2 regions of the Bacillus sp. D48C genome follow, and region 1 is predicted to be linked to the other one. Evidence: predicted binding sites of a transcription regulator. Region 1 holds the regulator's gene; the other holds the start of a gene.

Region 1 (12,091 bases):
ACATTTGTGATAAGCTCATTTTTCTGCTTTTCTAATTTACGTTCCTTTTCTATATTATTCATAAGCTCTTCCGCCATATTATTAATATTCTCAGTTAAAGACGCAATCTCATCTTCACCTTTTTTCTCAATGCGGTACGCTAAGTTACCTCTTTCTATTTCCTTTACACCTTGTGCCATTGCTTCAATCTGCTTCATCTTTCTCTTTGTTATATAGAAGAAAGAGAAAATGAATACAAGAACACCCATTAAAAACGGGAATGGTCCTTCTACTTTATAGTACACTACCTCTCCTTGAGGAATCCCACTTACAAACATATATAAGTTCTTACCTTCAATTGTAATAGGCGAGAATGTAATAAACTCTTTTCTTGACCTTTCAATATCATTATTATTTGAATAATTGATAGCAAATGAAGTCGCATTACGAATTGTATTATGCAAATTAATTTGTTCTTCTTGCGCTTGCTTCGTTTTATACAAAACTTTACCATTTTCGTCAGTAACTAATATTTTAAAGGCATCATGCCCTTGCTCTAAATTCTCATTTTCTAGCTCTATCATGTTTTGTACAGCATCTAATTTATTTTCAACAACCATCATTTCCGCTGTACTTTGAGCTTTACGATTAATTTGCTCCATACCATCTCTGTAATTAATCTCGGCATGTTGGCTAGCATCTTCAAAAATAGGTGCTACTATCTTCGTTGATACAAAGAGACCTAATAACGCACAAGCAGTAAACGCCGTAATAAGTTGAATCCTTATACTCCGTTTCACGCTCTTTATTATCTTTTCAATTAATTCTCGAATTTTCCGAACGTAAGTAAACGGATTAAATATCTTTTTCAATCTTATATCCCACTCCCCATACCGTTTTTATATATCTAGGTTTCCTTGGATTCTCCTCAATCTTTTCACGCACTTTTCGAATATGCACCATTACAGTATTATCAGACTGGAAAGATCGTTCGTTCCACACCTTTTCATAAATTTGCTCCGCACTAAACACCATACCTGGATTTCTAGTTAGCAATTCTAAAATTGAAAATTCCCTCGGAGTTAGTTTCACTTCTTCTCCCTCTACAATAACTTTATGGGTCGAGATGTTGATTTTCATCTCTCCAATTTCTAACTCGTCCTCATTTTGGACAGCGAAACCATTCATTTTCATATAACGGCGTAACTGAGATTTAATTCGTGCAATTAACTCTAATGGATTAAAGGGCTTCGTTACGTAATCATCTGCTCCTGTTGTTAATCCTAAAATCTTATCCATATCTTGCGTTTTGGCAGAAAGCATAATAATAGGCATCTCTTTCGCTTCCCTTACTTTCATACACATATGAATACCATCCACTTTCGGCATCATAATATCTAATACGACTAGATGTACTTCATTTTCTTCTAGTAAACGTAATCCTTCTTCCCCGTCTCCTGCTTGCAATACTTTATATCCTTCATTCTTTAAATAGATTGTAATTAAATTTCGAATTTCTTTTTCATCATCTACGACAAGTATTGTTTCGTGTGCCACAATATCTCCCCCATCACTTTTTTAATCCCTAACTTTTATTATAGGAAAACTTCTGAAGAAAAACGCTCGGAAATCCTTAAGATTTTCTGAAGACGCAAAAAAGGTCTAGACTCCCCTTAAGTCTAGACCTTTTAAAAAACCCCTTTTATCCCGCATTAACGGGCAGTAAGACTCCCACTTCAAAAACTGCCCAAATCAACGATGTTACGCGGCAGATCAACTGCCCGTAAAAGCCCGATTGGTTCAACTAATAATCAGGGTGGGGTTTCCCCCACTCTGATTAAAGTTTCACTTTATTTACGAACGTAGATGAAATATAGTACAAATAAAACTCCCATAACATACATAATCGGATGAACCTCTTTACGACGACCACTCACAACCATTGTAATTGGATAGAAGATAAATCCAATCGCAATCCCAGTTGCGATACTATACGTAAGTGGCATAGAGATAATTGTAAAGAATGCTGGCACTGCAATCTCGAATTTCTTCCAATCAATTTCCCCTAAGGAAGAAACCATCAAGATTCCTACAATAATTAAAGCTGGTGCCGTTACAGCTGGCGTTACAACACTTAGTAATGGCGAGAAGAATAATGCCAGTAAGAAGAATCCTGCTGTTACAACTGCTGTAAATCCAGAACGTCCTCCTGCTGCTACCCCTGCAGAAGACTCAATGTAAGACGTTGTTGTTGATGTACCCAAGATTGCACCAATTACAGTTGCAATCGCATCTGCAAATAATGCTTTTCCTGCACGTGGTAATTTATTGTTCTTCATTAATCCAGCTTGATTCGCAACCGCTACAAGCGTACCTGCTGTATCAAAGAAATCGATAAAGAAGAACGTTATAATAACAATACCCATTTGAACAGTGAAAATATCTCCAAAGTGCGTTAACGCAGCACCGAACGTTGGTTCTAGGCTCGGTATTGCTCCCAATACAGCTTTCGGAGTATCAATTAATCCTGTTGCTACCCCTAAGATCGCTGTAAGAATCATACCGTAAAATACTGCACCATTAACTTTCTTAATCATAAAGATGATTGTCGTAACAACCCCGAAGATTGCTAGTAACGTTGTGCCCTTTGTTAAGTCCCCCAACCCAACAAGAACAGCATCATTTTTCACGATAATTCCGGCATTTTGGAATCCAAGAAATGCAATGAACAATCCGATACCTGCTGCTACTGCAAACTTTAACTCCGATGGAATTGCATTGATGATTTTTTCACGAATACCTGAAGCAGTAAGAATAATAAAGATAATACCTGACATTAATGTTCCGGCAATGGCCGTTTGCCATGGAATCCCCATCGTTAACACTGCTGTATAAGCAAAGAACGCGTTAATTCCCATACCTGGCGCTAAAGCAATTGGATACTTCGCGAAAATACCCATAATTAACGAACCGATCGCTGCCGCTAATGCCGTAGCAACGAATACTGCACCTGGATCCATCCCTGTACCTGCTGGTAACCCTTTAACATTTCCAAGCGACAGCGTAGCAGGATTGACAAATAGTACGTAAGCCATAGATAGAAATGTCGTTAACCCTGCTATGAACTCAGTCTTATAATTCGTACCGAGCTCATCAAACTGAAAATAGCGTTTCATCCTACGTTTCCCCCGTTATATGATTACTCGCCGTATTTCCCCTAGCCCTCTTTTATCCCGAGAAATAAAAAAGGCTTCCATTGCATATATACATGGAAGCGTTCTATAAACAAAGACAAGTTTCCCCTCATCTTTATACAAACGCCTCGTAGTCAAGCCATTTACGGTAGCTAGGTAGAAACTTTCGGGCCATATCCCCGATATTATACGACGGCATAATATTCACTTTTCGTTTGAATTACATACTCATATTAACTCGCATAGGCACTTTTGTCAATTTAAAAACGAACATTTTTATAAACTTTTATACTTTCGTTCGTATTAATGGTAAAAACAAAAAGATCCATCTATTCATGAATGATAGATGGATCTTTTTTATTACAATACTATTCCCACTCAATAGTTGCTGGTGGCTTACTCGTTACATCATACACGATACGGTTAACGTGTTTTACTTCGTTTACGATACGAACAGAGATTTTCTCTAGTACGTCCCAAGGGATACGTGCCCAGTCAGCTGTCATACCGTCAATAGATGTTACTGCACGGATACCTACTGTGTAATCGTAAGTACGCTCGTCACCCATAACACCTACGCTACGCATGCCAGGAAGCGCAGTGAAGTATTGCCAGATTTCGCGGTCTAATCCTGCTTTAATAATTTCTTCACGTAAAATCGCATCAGATTCACGAACGATTTCTAATTTCTCTTCTGTGATTTCACCTAATACACGAATACCAAGACCAGGACCTGGGAATGGTTGACGCCATACGATTTCATCAGGAATTCCTAGTTCAGATCCTAATACACGTACTTCATCTTTAAATAACGTATTTAAAGGCTCAATTAATTTGAACTGCATGTCTTCTGGAAGTCCACCAACGTTATGGTGAGATTTAATTGTTTGTGCAGTTGCTGTACCACTTTCAACGATGTCTGTGTAAAGTGTACCTTGTGCTAAGAAGTCCATACCTTGTAATTTAGAAGCTTCATCATCAAATACGTAAATGAATTCATTACCAATGATTTTACGTTTTTGTTCTGGATCTTCTACACCTTTTAACTTGTTCATGAAACGTTCTTGTGCATCCACTTTAATAACGTTCATGTGGAAGCCTTCGCTGAATGTTTTCATAACGCCTTCCGCTTCACCTTTACGAAGTAAACCATGGTCAACGAAAATACATGTTAATTGATCGCCGATTGCTTTATGAATTAATACTGCTACAACAGAAGAGTCTACACCGCCGCTAAGTGCGCATAGTACTTTTTTGTCTCCAACAGTTTCACGAATTTTCTCTAGTTCTACTTCGATAAAGTTCTCCATGTTCCATCCTTCAGAACAACCACATACACCGAATACGAAGTTTTTAATTAAATCGTTACCGTGCTCAGAGTGACGTACTTCTGGGTGGAATTGTACACCGTATAAGTTTTTCTCTTCATTGCTCATACCAGCAATTGGACAAGACTCACTTGTTGCGTCTACTACAAATCCTTCAGGTAAACCAGTTACTAAGTCGCCATGGCTCATCCATACAACTTGCTCTTCTGGAAGGTTCGCATATAATTTTGATTCGTTCTCTACTTTAAGAACAGCTTTTCCGTACTCACGGTGGTTGGCACGCTCTACTTTACCACCGAAGTGTTGTGTCATAAGCTGCATACCGTAACAGATACCGAAAATCGGTAATCCTAGTTCGAAGATTTTTTCATCACAATGTAATGCACCTTCACCGTATACGCTATTTGGTCCACCAGAGAAAATAATCCCTTTTGGATTCATTGCTTTAATTTCTTCTGCAGTAATTGTATGTGGATGAAGTTCACTGTATACACCGAACTCACGAATTCGACGTGCTATTAACTGATTGTATTGACTTCCAAAATCTAAAACGATAATTGTATCGTGTTGCTTCTTCAAAATAATCACCCCAACGTTAGTTCTCGTATATAAATATTTTCACCAATTTGGCGAAAAGCATTACTAATATAATAAAAAAAGCCAGTCCTCCGCCTCTAGTCTCATAACAAAGAAAAGGCAGGGGTCTGGCTTTATAAAGAAAGATAGTCTCCGCTCTTTATAAATATAAGACACACTGCCTTCATAGTCAGGTTGTTTACGGTAACCCGGTAGAGACTCTCAAACCATATCATTGAGGATATATGAAGGATCGTTTTATATTATCTTCCTAGATTCTAACAATGAAGTATCTATATGGTCAAGAGAGAAAGCGACAAAATTCTACAGAAATTCATTTCCTTTTCTAAAAAACATAAAAAAACATCCATTTCTATATAGAAATGGATGTTTTTTAGGGCAAACGGAATTACATCATTCCGCCCATACCGCCCATGCCCATGCCGCCCATGTCAGGCATTGCTGGTGCATTTGGTTCTGGCTTGTCAGCTACTACAGCTTCAGTTGTTAAGAACATAGCTGCAACAGATGCTGCGTTTTGAAGTGCAGAACGAGTTACTTTAGCTGGATCTACGATACCAGACTCAAGCATGTTAACCCATTCGCCAGTAGCTGCATTGAAACCAACGCCTACTTTTTCGCCTTTTAGACGCTCTACAACTACAGATCCTTCTAGACCAGCGTTGATTGCGATTTGACGAACTGGCTCTTCTAGTGCGCGAAGTACGATGTTGATACCTGTTGCTTCGTCGCCTTCAGCTACGATAGAAGCTACTTTCGTGTATACGTTCATAAGTGAAGTACCACCACCTGCAACGATACCTTCTTCTACTGCTGCACGAGTTGAGTTAAGTGCATCTTCAATGCGAAGTTTGCGCTCTTTTAACTCAGTTTCAGTTGCTGCACCTACTTTAATTACCGCTACGCCACCTGCTAGTTTAGCAAGACGCTCTTGTAATTTTTCACGATCGAATTCAGAAGTTGTTTCTTCTAATTGCGCACGGATTTGACCGATACGAGCTGCGATTTGCTCTGTATTTCCAATACCTTCAACTACAGTTGTGTTTTCTTTTGTAACAACAACTTTACCAGCGCGTCCTAAAGATTCAACTGTAGCAGATTTTAAGTCACGACCTAATTCTTCAGTGATTACTTCGCCACCAGTTAAGATTGCGATATCTTCTAGCATTGCTTTACGACGGTCACCAAATCCAGGAGCTTTAACAGCTACTACGTTGAATGTACCACGAAGTTTGTTCACTACTAATGTAGCTAAAGCTTCGCCTTCTACATCTTCAGCAATGATAAGAAGTGGTTTACCTTGTTGTACCACTTGCTCTAATACTGGTAAGATTTCTTGGATGTTAGAAATCTTTTTGTCAGTAATTAAGATGTATGGGTTATCAAGAACTGCTTCCATTTTGTCAGAATCAGTAATCATGTAAGGAGATGCATATCCACGATCAAATTGCATACCTTCTACTACGTCTAATTCTGTTGTGAATCCTTTAGACTCTTCTAAAGTAATAACGCCATCGTTACCAACGCGCTCCATTGCTTCAGCGATTAATTGACCTACTTCTTCGTCAGCTGCAGAAATAGCAGCTACTTGCGCGATAGAAGATTTGCCTTCGATTGGTTTAGAAATCGTTTTTAATTCTTCAATTGCAGCAGTAACAGCTTTTTCGATACCTTTACGAAGACCCATTGGGTTAGCACCAGCTGTTACGTTTTTAAGACCTTCACGAATCATAGCTTGCGCTAATACAGTTGCAGTTGTTGTTCCGTCACCAGCTACATCATTTGTTTTGCTAGCAACTTCTGCTACTAATTTCGCACCCATGTTTTCGAATGCATCTTCTAATTCGATTTCTTTTGCGATTGTTACACCATCATTTGTAATAAGTGGTGAACCGAATTTTTTCTCAAGTACAACGTTACGACCTTTTGGTCCAAGCGTTACTTTTACTGCGTTTGCAAGAGTGTCGACACCGCGAAGCATCGAACGACGTGCTTCTTCACTAAATTTAATATCTTTTGCCATAATAATTGACCCCCTTGGATTTTTTTAAGATTTATATAATTAACCGATAACTGCTAAAATGTCACTTTCACGTAAAATCAAGTAGTCTGTACCTTCATATTTCACTTCAGTACCTGCATATTTTGAGAAGATGATAAGATCACCTGCTGCTACCTCTAAAGCAACACGCTCACCATTTTCAAGCACTCGACCAGTACCTACTGCAACAACTTTACCCTCTTGTGGTTTTTCTTTTGCAGTGTCTGGTAATACAATACCACTTGCTGTTTTTTCTTCTGCTTGAACAAGCTCAATTACAACGCGATCACCTAATGGCTTTAGCATGAACAATAACCTCCTCATTTTGTTATGTAAATTTTATTTATTAGCACTCAAGTCACCCGAGTGCTAACACACTTATAATAATAAATAATCTCAATTTCTTTTGCAAGTAAAAAAATCATAATTTTTTCGCAAATTACTATATAAACTTTCTATATAGAATACTGCCTCTACTATATGAATCGTTGTTTCCCCTACTCGTATGTTACAATATGAAAGACACCCTAAGTTGTTTTCGCTAAACGTACAACTTTTTCCTGTCTCCTACTTTAATTTAAAATACGTATTTACAAAAAAATCATAATTCGAATGAAAGTTTATATCGTAGATAACATATTTACATGTTATCCTACCTCATCTCATACACTAGAGTTAGAAAGGATGGTTAAACCATTTGAAGAAACAATACTGGTGGATTATCGTTACATACATTTTAATGCAATTATCTGGCGCTGTTGGATTACCACTTCTCCTAAAAACAGGACTCTATGATAATAGAGGATTTACCATTGAGGAAAAAGGACAAATCATAATGGGACACTGGGCAATTATTAGCTTCTTTGTTGCATTATGTATCGTACTTTGGTTACTTAGAACAGATATTCGCGACAGACATTTAGATGCAACGCGCTCTTCTGTTCCAGCTACAATTGGGTGGATTTTCATCGGATTATTCTTAGCTTTCTTTTCACAAATAGTTGCCGGTATGATCGAGATGCAGCTACTAGGAATTAAACAAGGTTCAGAAAATACAATGAAACTGATGGAAATTGCACGAACTACTCCTTGGTTCCTTATTGTTGTATCTATAATCGGACCTATCTTAGAAGAAATCGTATTTAGAAAAATTCTATTCGGTGCACTTTATAAGAAGTTCAACTTCTTTATTGCAGCTATCATTAGTTCACTTGTATTCGCAGCAATTCATTTTGATTTTACTCACTTATTGGTATACACTGCTATGGGGCTCGTATTCGCCTTCTTATATGTGAAGACGAAGCGCATTATCGTTCCTATTGCAGCTCATGTTGCGATGAATACATTAGTCGCTATTGGGCAAATTTTTATGAGCAATGAGCAAATTCAAGAAATGATTAAAGAAGCTGAAAAAATGCAAGGATTTATCGGAGGATTTTTTGTATGAGAAACTCACCATTGTTCATGGCTGCACTATACTTCCTTCTTGGATGTATCTTTACACGCTTCGCCATTACGAACGTGACAGATACAATCTGGAATGTGTGGACAATACTATTTGCAGTTATGGCAACAATTGATTTTAATTTGGCACTTCGCCTTATATTAGTTAAATTCACAAAGAAGAAACAATAATAAAACGCAGAGGTCGCTTCCTCTGCGTTTTATTGTGGATAGTTTTTCAAAAAGTAAACTAATGTTTGTAACTCTACAGCTAAATCAATATGATGAATTCTAATATTCTCTGATACGTTTAATCGTGCTGGTGTGAAATTCAAAATACCGTGCACGCTCGTTTCAGCTAATCTATCTGCTACAGCTTGTGCTACTGTAGCCGGTACTGTTAATATTGCCACTTGTATATCATTTGATAATCTCTCTTCTAATTCATCTAAATGATATACAGGAATGCCCCCGATTTCTGTTCCAACTTTCTCTTCACTAACATCAAATGCCATTTCAATTTTTGTATTATTGTTTTTCGTGAAATTATAATGTAAGAAAGCGGTCCCTAAATTACCTACTCCAATAAGTGCTACACGCGTTATATCATCTTGATCAAGTGTTTCGCGGAAAAATGATAATAAATAATTTACGTTATATCCATATCCCTTTTTCCCTAATGCTCCAAAATACGAAAAATCTCTTCGTATTGTTGCGGAATCTACTTTTACCGCTTCACTCAATTCGGCCGATGAAACACGCTGCTTACCAGAAAGAGATAAGTTTTGGATAAATCGATAGTATAGAGGCAATCTTTTAGCAGTGGCTTGTGGAATCTTTTGCTGATCCATATGACCTCTCCTCTCTTCCTATCTTTATTCATATACTTTAATCAAATACAGAAGTTTAGCACTCATTAAATTCCTTGTATAATAAAGAGAAGAAGTATTCTCTCTTTATTTTAAACTATACACTATTTTTAGTATGATTGAGAAATATAAACATGGCAAAGTTAAGAAATTATTTGAGGTGAGAACATTGATTTTATTACAAGTAAATGGACTTTCGAAATTATACGGTGCAGAAACAATTCTTGCAAACATAAAATTGGAAGTACAAACAAAAGATCGTATCGCATTAGTTGGAAGGAATGGAGCTGGAAAATCTACATTATTAAAAATTATCGCTGGTGAGTTATCACATGATGGTGGCGAAATTATAAAACCGAAAGATGTCTCAATCGGGTATTTAGCTCAAAATACTGGCCTAGAAACGTCTTTAACAATTTGGGATGAAATGCTAACCGTCTTTACCCACTTACAGCAAATGGAGACAAAACTTCGAAAGCTTGAGCAAGAAATGGGAAAAGAAGAAAACTTTTCAAACGAAGCTATATATGAAAGATTGTTAGCTGATTATGACCAATTGCAACTCAATTATAAAGATCAAGGTGGATATCAATACGAAGCGGATATTCGCTCCATTTTAAGCGGCCTTGGCTTCCCAGTTGAAACACACCAGACGACGATCTCTACTTTAAGTGGCGGGCAAAAAACAAGATTAGCTCTCGGGAAATTATTATTAACAAAACCAGACTTACTTATTTTGGACGAGCCTACAAACCATTTAGACATTGAAACATTAACATGGCTTGAGCAATATTTACAAGGTTATCCTGGCGCAATATTAATCGTTTCCCATGACCGTTATTTCTTAGACAAACTCGTTACACAAGTATATGAAATTTCGAATAAAGAAAGCAGACGATTTGTTGGTAACTACAGTAAATATTTAGACTTAAAATCAGCATTATATGATCAAGAAATGAAACGTTACGAAAAACAACAAGATGAAATCGCAAAACTTGAGGACTTCGTTCAAAAGAATATAGCTCGCGCTTCTACAACGAAACGTGCTCAAAGTCGCCGTAAACAACTAGACAGAATGGAATTATTAACGAGACCATTAGGGGATTCTAAGTCAGCATCATTCCACTTCGATATTGAAAAGCAAAGTGGAAATGATGTTTTACAAGTAAAAGATGCAACCATCGGCTATGAGGAGGACCCTATAATTGAACACGTAACTATGCGCTTAACTCGCGGAGATAGTGTTGCCTTAGTTGGTCCAAACGGAATTGGGAAATCCACATTATTAAAATCTATTGTGAATAAGTTACCACTATTAAATGGTAATGTTTCTTTCGGATCAAATGTATCTGTTGGCTATTATGACCAAGAACAAGCAAATTTAACATCTTCTAAACGGGTTTTAAATGAACTATGGGATGAATATCCACTGCAACCTGAAAAAGAAATCCGTACTATACTCGGGAATTTTTTATTCACAGGAGATGATGTACTGAAACCAGTATCTTCCCTTAGTGGTGGACAAAAAGCTCGATTAGCTCTTGCGAAACTTATGATGCAAAAGTCAAATTTATTAATTCTGGATGAGCCTACGAACCACCTTGATTTAAATAGTAAAGAGATTTTAGAGAATGCTTTAATTGATTATCCAGGGACTCTTCTATTTGTCTCACATGACCGCTACTTTATTAACCGTGTAACAACGACTGTGGTTGAGTTATCAACAGAAGGCGCACAGGAATATTTAGGGGATTACGATTACTATGTGGAGAAGAAAAATGAAATGATTGAACGTGCAGCATTTGAACAACAAGAACAGCAAGAAAATCAGGCACCTGTTCAAAAAACTGTAGCTCAAGAAAAATTAAATTATCTCGAAGGAAAAGAGCGTAAACAATTAGAACGTCAACGCACTCGAAAAATTGAAGAGCTAGAACAAAATATCGTAAACTTAGAAGAAGAAATTGCTACGTTAGAAGATCAACTTTGCTTACCAGAAATATATGCAGATTATGAAAAAGCTAGTGAAATTACAACTAAAAAACAAACGCTACAAGAACAGCTTGAAACTTGTATGGCAGAGTGGGAAGAGCTGCATGTATAAGAGTATTTAAATAAGGAAGATGTCTCATCAGTCATGATTTTTGACTATGCGACATCTTTTTTCTTTAAGTACATAAATAATTTTTTGGATATATCAATGGTAACTGGGAATATATCAACGATTTTTCAAATACATCTATCGTAACCCTATATACATAAACGATTCGACACGAAATATCGATTTACCGACAAGGATTGACAATATCAGCACCCTCTATAATGGAGGGATATTAAAAAATGTTTTTCGGGGATATCTTCTTGCTTTTTATTTCCCGAAAAACAATACACTCAAAGGTCAGACTTCATCTAGTTTATCCACAAGTTTATACACATATCCACCTTTATAAAATAACTATTAAACCAACTTTTCCACATTACCCACAGCCAACGAAAAAGTTATCAACACTTTATATACACAATAAAACCCACATTATCAACAGATAACATGGGTTTTATCCACAAGCTGTGGTTAATTATGTGCATAACTATGCTTCAATATCTAATCCTGGATTCGCATTTAAGGCTAATGTTGCACGC
Region 2 (3,722 bases), on a different contig from region 1:
CGTAAGCAAGAAGATGAAAAACGTCAAGCCGAGGAACAAGCTCGTAAGCAAGAGGATGAAGAACGTCTAGCTGATGAACAGGCTCGTAAACAACAAGAAGAACAAAAACGTCAGGCTGATGAACAAGCTCGTAAGCAACAAGAAGAACAAAAACGTCAGGCTGATGAACAAGCTCGTAAGCAACAAGAAGAGCAAAAACGTCAGGCTGATGAACAAGCTCGTAAGCAACAAGAAGAGCAAAAAGCACAGCAAACTCAAACACAACCTACCTCAGGAAATACTAGTAGTGCATATTACAAAAATTGTGATGCAGTTAGAGCTGCGGGGAAAGCTCCTCTATATAAAGATCAACCAGGATATAGTCGTAAACTAGATAGAGACGGCGATGGAGTTGCATGCGAATAATAGTAATAAAAAAGAAGCTTAGTAAAAGCTTCTTTTTTTACTGTAATGCCTTACATTTAATATCCCTTTCTCTTATTTAGATGTGTTCTTAAATAAATTTCATACTATTATTCTCAAAAATGACACATAATAAGTGATTTCAATCACCACATTGATTTTCATTTATCGCTATTCTTAATTTAGTAATTACATTCAAACTTTATGGAGGCGTTCATATGAAACATACATTTACTGAAACTTCTATTGTCGGTGAGATCGTTACACAATTCCCGAAAGCTAGTGATCTTTTTAAATCATATAGAATAGATTTTTGTTGTGGTGGCAATAAACCGCTTATTGATGCAATTCATGAAAGAAATTTATCAGCTACTGAAGTGCTTACAGAGTTAAATACGCTTTATAATAATATGAAACGATTAAATGAATCTGAAATTGATTGGAAAAATGCTTCTTATCGCGAATTGATTGATTATGTTATAAATAAGCATCATCGCTATTTAAATGAAGAGTTGCCACAATTAAGTCCGTATGTGACAAAAGTATTACGTGTTCATGGGGCAAGTCAGCCTCATTTAGCTCAAATTCATAAGCTATTTCATGAACTAAAGATGGAACTAGAACAACATTTAATTAAAGAAGAAACAGAAGATTTTCCATTAATTTTAGAATTTGAACAAAATCCAACTGAAGAAAACTATGTGAAGTTACGTAAAGTAGTAGATGAGTTGGAAAATGAACATAACCACGCAGGCAACATTATTAAAGAGCTTCGTAAAGTGACGAATGACTTTACTCCTCCAGAAGGAGCTTGCGGCACTTATCGACTTGTTTATCAACGCCTTGAAGCACTAGAGTCTGATTTATTTGAGCATATTCATTTAGAAAATAACATTTTATTTCCACGTGCAATTACGAGAGTGTAAATTAAGTGCAGGACATGAGTGTAAATACTTATGTCCTGTTTTTTCATTTGGTAAAGAATATACACATCCCTCTCGAATAAGTCCGAATTTTAACAATTTGTGAATCATTGTAAAAATGTGATAAATATCACATCTCCCTCTTTTTAAATTTTCTATAATAGAAATATAATCCTTTGTTCAACACTTCACATAAAAAGGGGAAACGAAAATGAAAAAACGTTTAGTTATGATCGGAAATGGTATGGCTGGCATACGTTGTATGGAAGAAATATTAAAACATGATAGTGATTCATATGAGATTACTATTTTTGGAGATGAACCACATCCAAACTACAATCGCATTATGCTCTCTCATGTTTTACAAGGCAAAACAAATATGCAAGATATCATTATGAATGAATATAGTTGGTATGAGGAAAATGAAATAACTTTGTATACAGATGAAAGGGTTCAAAGTATTAACCGAGAAGAAAAAATAATTATCACAGAAAAAAATCGTACTCTTACATATGACAAACTAATTATCGCAACAGGTTCTAGTGCTTTTATTTTGCCCGTTGAAGGTTCTACTCTTCCTGGCGTAACAGGATTTCGAACTATTGAAGATACACAATTTATGATTGATACCGCTAATGAAAAGAAAAAGGCTGTTGTCATTGGTGGTGGATTACTTGGCTTAGAAGCTGCAAGAGGTCTTATTGATTTAGGAATGGACGTATATGTCGTTCATTTAATGCCAAGCTTAATGGAGCAACAACTAGATGCCAAAGCAGCTTCTCTATTACGCGAAGATTTAGAAGCGCAAGGCATGCAATTTCTAATGGAAAAGAAAACTGTAAAAATTCTTGGTACAGACCATGTTGAGGGCATTCAATTTGAAGATGGTGAAGTTGTAGATTGTGATTTAATCGTAATGGCTGTCGGAATACGCCCAAATACGCAAATAGCAAAAGATGCTGGTTTAATTGTAAATCGCGGTATTGTAGTCAATGACTATATGCTAACAAATGATGAATCCATTTATGCAGTTGGAGAATGTGCAGAACATGACGGTATCGCATATGGACTTGTTGCTCCTCTTTATGAACAAGGTGCGATATTAGCAAAACATATAACGAATTTACAAACTGATGGATATACGGGCAGTATCGTCGGTACACAATTAAAAGTTGCAGGTTGTGATTTATTCTCTGCTGGCCAAATTTATGAAGATGACCAAACGAAAGCAATATCCATCTTTGATGAATGTAAACGTTCCTATAAAAAAGTATTAATTCGTGACAATAAAGTCGTCGGTATCGTTTTATATGGTGACACAGCTGACGGTACACGCCTCTTTAGCATGTTAAAGAAAGAAGAGGATATACAAGAATATACAGCCGCTTCCCTTCTCCACAAAGCTGGTGAAGAAAGTGCACTTGACGTTGCTACAATGAGTGCGGATGACACGATTTGCGGATGTAATGGTGTTACGAAAGGTACAATCGTTCACGCCATTTTAGAACAAGAGTTAACGACTTTTGAAGAAGTTAAGGGCTGTACGAAAGCCGCAGGTTCTTGTGGTAAATGCCGTCCGCTTGTGGAACAAGTTTTATCTCATACACTTGGAGATGCTTTTGATGCCTCAGCGCAATCTGCCGGTATGTGTGGATGTACAACTTTATCCCGTGATGAAGTCGTAGCGGCCATTCACGAGAAAGGCTTAAAATCTCCAAAAGAAGTACGAAATGTTCTTGGTTTTATACATGAAGAAGGCTGTTCAAAATGTCGTCCTGCTTTAAACTACTATTTACGTATGGCGATTCCAGAAGAATATGAAGATGATAAATCGTCCCGTTTCGTTAATGAAAGAATGAATGGTAACATCCAGCACGATGGTACATTCTCTGTTATTCCACGCATGTACGGAGGCGTTACAACAGCTGATGATTTAATGAAAATTGCTGAAGTTGCGAAAAAGTACGATGTTCCTCTTGTGAAAATTACAGGTGCAAGCCGAATCGGGTTATATGGTGTTAAGAAGCAAGATTTACCTAACGTATGGGCTGACTTACATATGACTTCGGGATATGCATATTCAAAATCGCTTCGTAATGTAAAATCATGTGTTGGTTCTCGCTTCTGCCGTTTCGGTACGAAAGATTCATTAGGACTTGGTATGTTGCTTGAACAATCATTAGAAATGGTAGATACACCTCATAAAATGAAGATGGGTGTAACGGGCTGTCCGCGTAACTGTGCGGAAGTACTGACGAAAGATTTTGGCGTTGTTTGTGTCGAAAATGGATACCAACTTTATATTGGCGGAAATGGTGGTACGGAAGTACGCGAAGCTGATTTTGTAATGATTGTCCCTACTGAAGATGATGTCCTTCGCATCGCTACAGCTTATAT

The links. Region 1 encodes Rex, which represses fermentation and respiration genes when NADH is low (regulators of the CRP and FNR family bind a similar motif). Its sites were predicted from a motif close to TTGTGAAATATTTCACAA; they were not measured.
Region 2: the regulator Rex is predicted to act here: its motif matches at 1,444-1,461, upstream of nirB (NADPH-nitrite reductase large subunit).

Annotation. Positions count from the first base shown of each region.
Region 1 covers NZ_JBKFAQ010000024.1:912-13,002, forward strand. The annotation lists gene ACLBXA_RS28920 (sensor histidine kinase) at 1-851, opposite strand, end outside; gene ACLBXA_RS28925 (response regulator transcription factor) at 835-1,536, opposite strand; gene ACLBXA_RS28930 (NCS2 family permease) at 1,830-3,155, opposite strand; purine riboswitch at 3,285-3,386, opposite strand; gene guaA (glutamine-hydrolyzing GMP synthase) at 3,542-5,080, opposite strand; purine riboswitch at 5,245-5,346, opposite strand; gene groL (chaperonin GroEL) at 5,487-7,121, opposite strand; gene groES (co-chaperone GroES) at 7,161-7,445, opposite strand; gene ACLBXA_RS28950 (CPBP family intramembrane glutamic endopeptidase) at 7,837-8,586, shown strand; gene ACLBXA_RS28955 (YdiK family protein) at 8,583-8,774, shown strand; gene ACLBXA_RS28960 (redox-sensing transcriptional repressor Rex) at 8,804-9,433, opposite strand; gene ACLBXA_RS28965 (ABC-F family ATP-binding cassette domain-containing protein) at 9,621-11,555, shown strand; gene tsaD (tRNA (adenosine(37)-N6)-threonylcarbamoyltransferase complex transferase subunit TsaD) at 12,040-12,091, opposite strand, start outside.
Region 2 covers NZ_JBKFAQ010000015.1:57,183-60,904, reverse strand. The annotation lists gene ACLBXA_RS25890 (excalibur calcium-binding domain-containing protein) at 1-405, shown strand, start outside; gene ric (iron-sulfur cluster repair di-iron protein) at 621-1,328, shown strand; gene nirB (NADPH-nitrite reductase large subunit) at 1,537-3,722, shown strand, end outside.